Regions from separate parts of the Pseudodesulfovibrio sp. S3 genome, predicted to be linked through region 2. Evidence: riboswitches for the same ligand, from Rfam matches in the RefSeq annotation. Region 2 holds a riboswitch; the other holds the start of a gene.
What was found. A riboswitch is a leader RNA that binds a small molecule or an ion and turns the genes downstream of it on or off. The one in region 2 is predicted to bind cobalamin.
Positions count from the first base shown of each region.

Region 1: it holds a riboswitch for cobalamin, as region 2 does, so the genes downstream of both, DWB63_RS00390 (sirohydrochlorin cobaltochelatase) here and DWB63_RS08610 (ribonucleoside triphosphate reductase) in region 2, are expected to answer to the same signal.

Region 1 covers NZ_QTZO01000001.1:76,979-81,400, reverse strand. The annotation lists gene DWB63_RS00395 (ATP-binding protein) at 1-1,290, shown strand, start outside; cobalamin riboswitch at 1,304-1,477, shown strand; gene DWB63_RS00390 (sirohydrochlorin cobaltochelatase) at 1,602-2,582, shown strand; gene DWB63_RS00385 (iron ABC transporter permease) at 2,590-3,624, shown strand; gene DWB63_RS00380 (ABC transporter ATP-binding protein) at 3,617-4,390, shown strand; gene DWB63_RS00375 (ABC transporter substrate-binding protein) at 4,401-4,422, shown strand, end outside.
Region 2 covers NZ_QTZO01000006.1:59,314-63,735, forward strand. The annotation lists gene DWB63_RS08610 (ribonucleoside triphosphate reductase) at 1-1,705, opposite strand, end outside; cobalamin riboswitch at 1,880-2,056, opposite strand; gene DWB63_RS08615 (methylenetetrahydrofolate reductase) at 2,144-3,019, opposite strand; gene metE (5-methyltetrahydropteroyltriglutamate--homocysteine S-methyltransferase) at 3,092-4,422, opposite strand, start outside.

The DNA.
Region 1 (4,422 bases), on a different contig from region 2:
GACACGCCGACCGAGACAAAGGCAGCGCTAGAAGAAGAGAAGTCTGCCGAGCCGGAAAAGGCCGCAGCCAAACCTTCGGCACAGGCCATCTCATCCATCCGCGTTGGTACGGACCGCCTGGATCGGGTCATCGAGCTGGTGGGCAAACTCATGGTCACCTATGCCGTCATTGCCCAGGGCGGTGCCACCAACATGAGCCAGGTGGCCTCAAGCCTCCGCGAACTGGATAATGTCATCAGCAAACTCCAGAAGGAAGTAAACGCCATCCGTCTGGTGCCGCTCAAACAGATTTTCACGCCCATGCACCGATTGGTGAAGAGCCTGAGCCAGAAAATAGGCAAGAAGCTTGAATTCGATGTCAGAGGCGACGATTTGGCCCTGGACAAGACCATTGTGGAAAGCCTCAACGAACCCCTTGTTCACCTGCTCAGAAACGCTGTGGATCACGGCCTGGAAGATCCCGAGGGCCGAAAGGCCGCAGGGAAATCGGAAGCGGGTGTTGTCACCTTGTCCGCTTGGCGTAAAGGCGACAGTGCCTTTATCCAGGTCAAGGACGACGGCCGGGGCCTGGACCCGGACCGGATTCTGTCCAAGGCTCTCGAAAAGGGACTGGCGGACGCGGACAAGGAATACAACAAGCAGGAAATACTTCAATTCGTGCTCCAAAGCGGATTCTCCACCGCCGAAACAATCACCGACGTATCCGGTCGAGGCGTGGGCATGGATGCAGTAGTCAATGCGATCAAGGTCACTCTGGACGGTGACGTGGAAATAGAAAGCACGCTGGGCCATGGTGCGGCCTTCACCATCACCATTCCCCTGGACCGCTCGGCCAACGAAGGCATCGTGGACGCCCTGGTCTGCAAGGTGGGCGGCGACACGTTCATCATGCCCAGCCGGGACGTGGTAGAGATCTACATGCCGCGCCTTCAGGACGTGGTGCAGCTTCCCGACGGACGGGAAACCGTGGACGTGCGTGGCGAAATACACTCCCTGCTCCGATTGGCCGACCTTCTCGAACTGACCCCGGAAATCAACAACATCGAAATGGCCCAGGCCATTGTGGTCCGTGTGGGAGACTACAAGGGCGCCATCCTGGTAGACGAAGTCCTCAGGCAACAGCAGGTGGTCATCACCGGCTTCACCGTTCCCGTGGAGGAAATCTTCCACATCCCCATCCTCGGGTACGGCATGATGGGCGAATCCGACGCCCTGGTCATCAACGCCGAGGAAATGATCCAGCAATTCCAGGAACGCATAGCCAGGAACGCAGAGTCTTCCTTGACATAGTCGCTGTAACCGGCCTAATTTTCGCCCTTCAGGTGTTTTGACTCAATAGGGAATCCCGTGTGAATCGGGAGCGGACCCGCCGCCGTGACGTCCTGACGAACTGTTCTCACAATGCCACTGGATAAAACCGGGAAGGCGAGGGCAGGAGGGACCAGCCGGAAGACCTGCCTGAAACGATATCGGACTTGCCACGGTGGTACGAGGGCTTGCCGCCATGGATTTGAAGGGAAAAAACGGTTCCCCTTCCTCAGAATTCGTCGAGGAAGGGGATATTCATTTTCCTTAATCAGCCCCTCCGTATCGGAGGAACAATGCTTCAAAGAACACACGCCATTTTTCTGCCTCTGCTCCTGCTCCTGTTTCTGACCATCCCGGCACATGCCGGACACGGCGACGAAGGTCCGGCCAAAGAGGCCATCGTCCTGGCCGCCTTCGGCACTTCCTACCCGGAAGCGCTCAAATCCATCCTGCACATCCGGGACAGGGTCCAGGCGGCCAACCCCAAAGTGCCGGTGAAGCTGGCCTTCACTTCAAGCATCATCCGGTCCATCTGGCAGGAACGACAGGGCGACGCTGCTTGGAAAGAGGCCAATCCCGATGTACCTGAAGATGTCCTGTACGTGAAAAGTCCTCTGGCCACCCTGGCCGACCTGAGCGACCAGGGCTACAAGGACGTCACCGTACAATCCCTGCACGTCTTTGCCGGAGAAGAATTCGAGGACCTCAAGAACACCCTGATCGGCCTGCGTTCCATCCGCACCGTGAAAACGAAATCCCTGCCCTTCGCAAGCCTTCGACTCGGTCGCCCGGCGTTGGGCATGCCCGGAAATGTCCATCCCTACGTCGAAGACATTGAGGTGGGAGCAAAGGCCATGAAGAACGACGTGGAAGAAGCGAAAAAAATGGATGCAGCCCTGGTCTACATGGGCCATGGAAACGACTATTTCTCCACGGGCATATACTCCGAGTTCCAGCACGCCATGCAGCAGCATTTCAGCTATCCTGTCTTCGTGGGCTGTGTGGAGGGATTCCCCGGTTTTGACGAACTGCTGGTCAATCTCAAGGCCTCCGGCAAGAAGCACATCCTGCTCAAGCCGTTCATGATCGTTGCCGGTGACCACGCCTCAAACGATATGGCCGGTGACGAGGACGACGCCTGGAAGCCCATGCTGACCAAGGCCGGATTCGATGTGAAAACCGAATTGCGCGGTCTGGGCATGGTGGACACATGGGCGGATATCTACGTCGATCACGTGAAAGACGCCCGTGCGCAGACCCACCTGCTTCCCTAGGCAAGACATGAACGCCGTTCCCCGCCAAGCCACCCGCAAGGGACTGATCCTGTTGCTCCTTGCCGCCATCGCGGCAGGGCTGACGATCATTGCCTGCGGCATGGGCTTCATAGCCGTTTCACCAGCCGAGATTCTCACATGGCTGCTGGACGGGCTGCGGGGGGCGGCGGACACAATGCCCACACTGAAATCCAGCGTCATCTTCGAGGTCAGGCTGCCCCGCATCCTGACCAGCCTGTCCGTAGGATTCGGCCTGGCCGTGGCGGGCGTGGTTTTCCAGGGGCTGCTCCTCAATCCCCTGGCCGACCCGTTCACCCTGGGCGTATCTTCGGGTGCAGCCTTTGGCGCGGCGCTGACCCTGTTGCTGGGCCTGACCGTATTCGGACCGGCCACGCTCTTCCTCATGGCCTTTCTGGGGGCGGCGGCCACCCTGTTCGCGGTCATGGCCATGGCCGGGCGCGACGGTGAACTGGCCCCTGCCAACCTGATCCTGGCGGGCGTCATCGTCTCCGCCATCCTGTCGGCGGGCCTGAGTTTCATCAAATATCTGGCGGACGAGCGCGTCTCGGTCATCGTTTTCTGGCTCATGGGCAGCTTTGTGAGCCGCACCTGGACCGACGTTGCCCTCACCGGCACGGTCGCCCTGCTCGGCTTCACCGTATGCCTTTTCTTCGGACGAGACCTGAACATCATGAGCCTGGGTGCCCGTCCGGCCCGGAGCCTTGGCGTGGACACGGCCCGCGTGCGTCTCCTGCTGCTGATCACGGCCTCCCTGATCAGCGCGGTCTGCGTTGCCGTCAGCGGAATCATCGGCTTTGTGGGGCTGATCGTCCCCCACCTCATGCGCATGATCGTGGGCCCGGACAACCGCTGGCTCCTGCCTGCCTCGGGGCTGGGCGGGGCGCTCCTGCTCCTGATTGCCGACACCCTGACCCGGGCCGTGCTGCCCCACGAGGTGCCCATCGGCGTGCTGACCGCCCTCATCGGCGGTCCGATATTCTGCTGGATTTTCAGCCGCAGCAGGAGACTGTATCGTGGATAGCCTCTCCTGTTCCCTGCAAGGCCTGCACTTTGCCTATGCCGAAACGCCCGTCCTGAACGGCCTGGACATCGCCTTTGAGCCGGGCAGACTGCACGGCATCCTCGGCCCCAACGGCAGCGGCAAATCAACCCTGCTTTCGGTCCTTGCCGGGCACCTCCGTCCATCCGCCGGACGGGCGACCATGGGAGACAGGCCCGTAAGCGGCTTTTCCGCCGCGGCCCTTGCCAGGCTATGCGCCCTGGTCCCCCAGCAGGCCGACCTCAACTTTCCCTTCACCGTATTCGAGACCGTGCTCATGGGCCGCCATCCCCACATACCCAGGTTCAGCCGCCCCACGGCCCAAGATCTGGTCACCGTCGAGGAAAGCCTTGCCGCCATGGACCTCGACCCGTTGCGCGGCCGCATCCTGGCCGATCTGTCCGGCGGCGAACAACAACGCACTGCCGTGGCGCGCGGGCTGGCACAGGATACACCCGTCCTGCTGCTGGACGAGCCGACGTCGTCCATGGACATCCGCCACACCATGGCAGCCATGACCGAACTCCAGCGGTTGGCAAAGACAAAAAACCGAACCGTCATCACCATCCTGCACGACCTCAACCTGGCCGCCAGGTTCTGCGACCGGGTGTTCCTGCTGGACAAAGGCCGCGTTCACGCCTATGGCAACGTTGCCCACACACTCACACCGGACAACATCCACGCGGTTTTCGGCGTGCACGTCCATATCCTGAACACCACCAGCGGCCCATACATCGCTTATATTTAAGGAAATCATTTTGAAACGGCTTTTGTTCACCC
Region 2 (4,422 bases):
CGTCGGAACTGGCGCCCACGGGCAGCAGGGTGGAGTTGGTGTAGTACGGGGTTTCTCCGCCCGAAGTGTAGATGTCGGAGTAGAGCTCTTTGTCGATTTTTGCCAGGCGGTAGCAGGTGCCTTCGCCCGGCGTTGCCTCAAGGTTGTAGAGATTGCCGGTCTCTTCCTGAAACTTCACGACCAGTCGGCGCAGGAGGTTGAGGGTCTGTTGCATCAGGCGTGAACCGGACGGGGTGTCGATGCCCTTGCCCAGCAGGTTCATGCACGCTTCGTGGCCGCCGATGAGGCCGATGGTCGAGAAATGGCCTTTGAAGCCGTTTTTCAGATAGCGTCGGGAGAACGGGAACATGCCTGCGTCCAGATTCTTTTCGACGATTTTGCGCTTGAATTCCAGGGATTCGCTTGCCAGTTGGGCATATTCGGAGACCAGATCGAAGAAGTCTTCCTCGTTGTTGGCGAGGTAGGCCAGCTTGGACAGGTTCAGCGTGACCACGCCGATGGAGCCGGTCAGATCGCCCGCTCCGAACAGGCCGCCGGTTTTCTTGCGGATTTCCCGCAGATCCATCTGCAACCGGCAGCACATGGAGCGGACGTCTTCGGGGTTGAGGTCCGAGTTGATGAAGTTCTGGAAGTAGGGCGCGCCGTATTTGGCGGTCATCTTGAGGAGCAGTTTTCCTTCCTCGGATTCCCACGGGAAATCCTTGGTCACGTTGTACGTGGGGATGGGGAAGGAGAAGATGCGTCCGTCGGCATCGCCCTCGATCATGACTTCAAGGAAGGCCCTGTTGATCATGGCCATTTCTTCGGCATATTCGCCATAGGTGGAGTCCTGCAGCTTGCCGCCGATGATGATGGCTTCCTTGGCGATGTGCGATGGCGGCACGAAGTCGAAGGTGAAGTTGGTGAACGGGCTCTGTCCGCCCCATCGCGAGGTGGCGTTCAGGTTGTGCAGCAGTTTCTGGACCTGCTGTTTGACCCCGTTGTAGTCAAGGTTGTCGTGCCGGATGAACGGGGCCAGGTAGGTGTCGACGTTGTTGAACGCCTGTGCTCCGGCCCATTCGTTCTGGAGTGTGCCGAGGAAGTTGACGATCTGGCCGCAGGCCGCGTCAAAGTGCTTTGCCGGTGTGGAGGAGCATCTGTCGCGCAGATTGAATCCTTCCAGCAGCAGATCGCGCAGGCTCCATCCCGAACAATACCCGGCCAGGCCGAAGGAGAGGTCGTGGAGATGAAAGTATCCATGGGTGTGAGCCATGCGCACTTCCTCGGGATATTTTTCCAGCATGTATCGCGCCTGGACCGATCCGGCCATGTGCAGGATCAGGCCCTGGTAGGAATGGACCATGTTGGAGTTTTCGCTGACCCGCCAGTCGATGTTGTCGAGGTAGCTTTCTATGACGGTGGTGATGTCCAGGAAGGCCTCATTCTGGGAGCGCAGTTCCCTGCGTTTTTCGCGGTATATGATATAGCGCTCGGCGACCTTGTACAGGCGTGCTTCCATGAGGACCTGTTGCACCATGTCCTGCACCTGTTCCTGCTCCGGCACATCCACGCCATCGAGCTTTTTCTCCACTTTTCCGGCCAGCCGTTCGGCCAGTATCGGGTCTTTGATGCCGCTGCCCTTGAGGGCTTTGAAGATTGCGTCGCCAATACGTTTGGTCGACCACGTTTCGATGCATCCATCGCGTTTTTGAATCTGAATAGGCATAAGGGTCTCTTGACAGGCAACAGGGCGCGGACCGTGTCAAAAAGAGGCGGAGGCCTCTTGATGTATTGCTTGTGCGGTTGCCGGTATCATTTCCAAAGGCAGGACCAAGGAAAATCCGGCAACAGTTGTCGGGTGTACACATTCATGTCCGTGTGCGGCTTCCGCGAACCGCATCCGGCAGGAAATGCTTCAGGTAGGTCTTCTGGCTTTCCCTGTCCGTTCCGCCTTCCCGCTCTGGGCAGTGGCTTGTTGGATCGGACCTTCCGTGGGGATTACAGCGGCGGGACCGCTCCGGCTTCGCACCGGATTCCCTGTTATGACCTTGCGGCCACCTGAAGGACATCTTGATGGCGATAAAACTATCTCAGGCAGGGCCGGACCGCAAGTCTGTTTTCGAAGAATTCCTCGCTCTTTGTTTTCTCGCCGTGTGGATGCCGTTTATCCGTCCAGCTCCGGCAGGTCCGTGAGGATGTCGAGGCAGATGTCCGCATTGTTGAGGGAATAAAGGTGGATGCCCGGTGCTCCCAGGGCGAGCAGTTCCCTGATTTGCCGTCTGGCTATTTCGATCCCTTTCTGCCTCACGGCCGTGTCGCCGCCCCGGTCATGGGCCTCCTGCAATTCGAGATACAGCCTCAACGGGATGTTCGCGCCGCACAGGGCCAGTATCCGGTTCAGGGACTGCAGGCTCAACACCGGGAGCACGCCCGGCACGATGGGCTGGGTCGTGCCTCGTTTGCGCAGGCGCAGAACAAGGTCGTGATACCGGCGTACATCGAAAAACAATTGCGTTATGGCGAAATCCGCCCCCGCATCAAGCTTGTGGCATGTCCATTTGAGATCGTCTTCGATGGAGGATGCTTCAGGATGCGCGTCCGGGTAGCAGGCAATGCTGATGCCCATTTCCGGCCAGCCCTTTTTTACGAATTCCACCAGGTCCGAGGCGTGGGAAAAATCCTTCCAGATGGCTTCTGGATTACCGCCGGGCATGTCGCCGCGAAGGGCCAGCACGTTTTCTATGCCCGCCTTCAGCAGCCTGTCCATATACAGGGCTATGGCGTCCCGTTCGGCGCCGACGCAGGTAAGGTGCGCCATGGTCGTCAGGCCGAACCGTTTGTTAACGGCGGCGGCGATCTCAAGGGTGTTGTCCTGCAATTTGCCCCCGGCACCGTATGTTACGGAAACGAACAACGGATCAAGGCCGGCCAATCGGTTGACCTGATCAAGGAAGCCGGGCCACTGGGCCTGCTCCTTGGGCGGAAAGAATTCAAGGGAGAGGAATCGTTCGGAGTGTTGGAGTGCGTCTATGATCTTCATTGCATATCCTTGCCTTCATGGAGGGCAGGCAGTCGGTCGCCTGCCCTCGGGTTATGTGGTCGATGGTCGGTTTCAGGCGTATTCCCGGCGCAGTCTGGCAGCGGCCCGGACCATGTTGCCGAGCGAGGCGGTGGTTTCCGGCCAGGCCCGGGTCTTGAGACCGCAATCCGGATTGACCCAGAGCCGTTCTGCGGGGATGACCTTCAGCGCTTTTGTGAGGAGCGAGTATATTTCGTCCGTGTCGGGGATGCGGGGGCTGTGGATGTCATAGACGCCGGGGCCGATCTCTGCCGGGTATTGATATGCATTGAATGCGTCGAGCAGTTCCATGCCGCTGCGGCTTGCCTCGATGCTGATCACATCGGCGTCCATTTCGGCAATGGACCGCATGATGACGTTGAATTCGCTGTAGCACATGTGGGAGTGAATCTGGGTGGCGTCCGCGACTCCGCCCGCCGCGAGCCGGAAGCAGTCCACTGCCCAGCGCAGGTAGGCTTCCTGCTGGTCCTTGCGGATGGGCATCCCTTCGCGCAAGGCGGCTTCATCGATCTGGATGATGTTGATCCCGGCGGCTTCGAGGTCCACGACTTCGTCCCGAATGGCCAATCCGATCTGGCGGCAGACATCTTCGCGCGGGAGGTCGTTGCGGACGAAACTCCAGCACAGTATGGTCACGGGGCCGGTCAACATGCCTTTCATGGGCCTGTCCGTCAGGCTTTGGGCATACACGGCCCAGTCCACTGTCATGGCTTCCGGGCGGGAGACGTCGCCGTAGATGATGGGCGGCTTGACGCAACGGCTGCCGTAGCTCTGGACCCAGCCGTTTGACGTGAAGCAGAACCCTCTGAGCTGCTGGCCGAAGTATTCGACCATGTCGTTCCGTTCCGGTTCGCCGTGTACCAGGACATCAAGTCCCAACGCTTCCTGGCGGTCAACGACTTCGGATATTTGTGCTTTCATTGTTTTGGTGTATTCCGCTGCCGACAGTTGCCCCTGTTTGTATTGCAGCCGCGCTTTTCGTATCTCGGCTGTCTGTGGGAACGAACCGATGGTCGTGGTCGGGAAAAGGGGGAGTTTCAGGCGTTCCTTCTGGACAACGGAGCGCACGGCAAAAGGCGATGTGCGCTCGTACATCCGGGGCGTGACGGCCTGGACCCGGCTGCGCGTCTGTTTGTCCACGACATCGGCATGAGCGCCCCTGGCAAGCAACGACATGGTGTTTTCGTTGAACAGGGCCGGTTTTTCATTGGTGATTGCGGCCTGTTTCAGCGCGTTGATTTCGTCGCACTTCTGTACGGCGAAGGCCATCCATTGCTTCAGTTCCGGGGCCAGTTCCGTCTCGTTCGAGGCGTCCATGGGGGAGTGGAGCAGCGAGCAACTGGAACCGATCATGATTTGGTTCG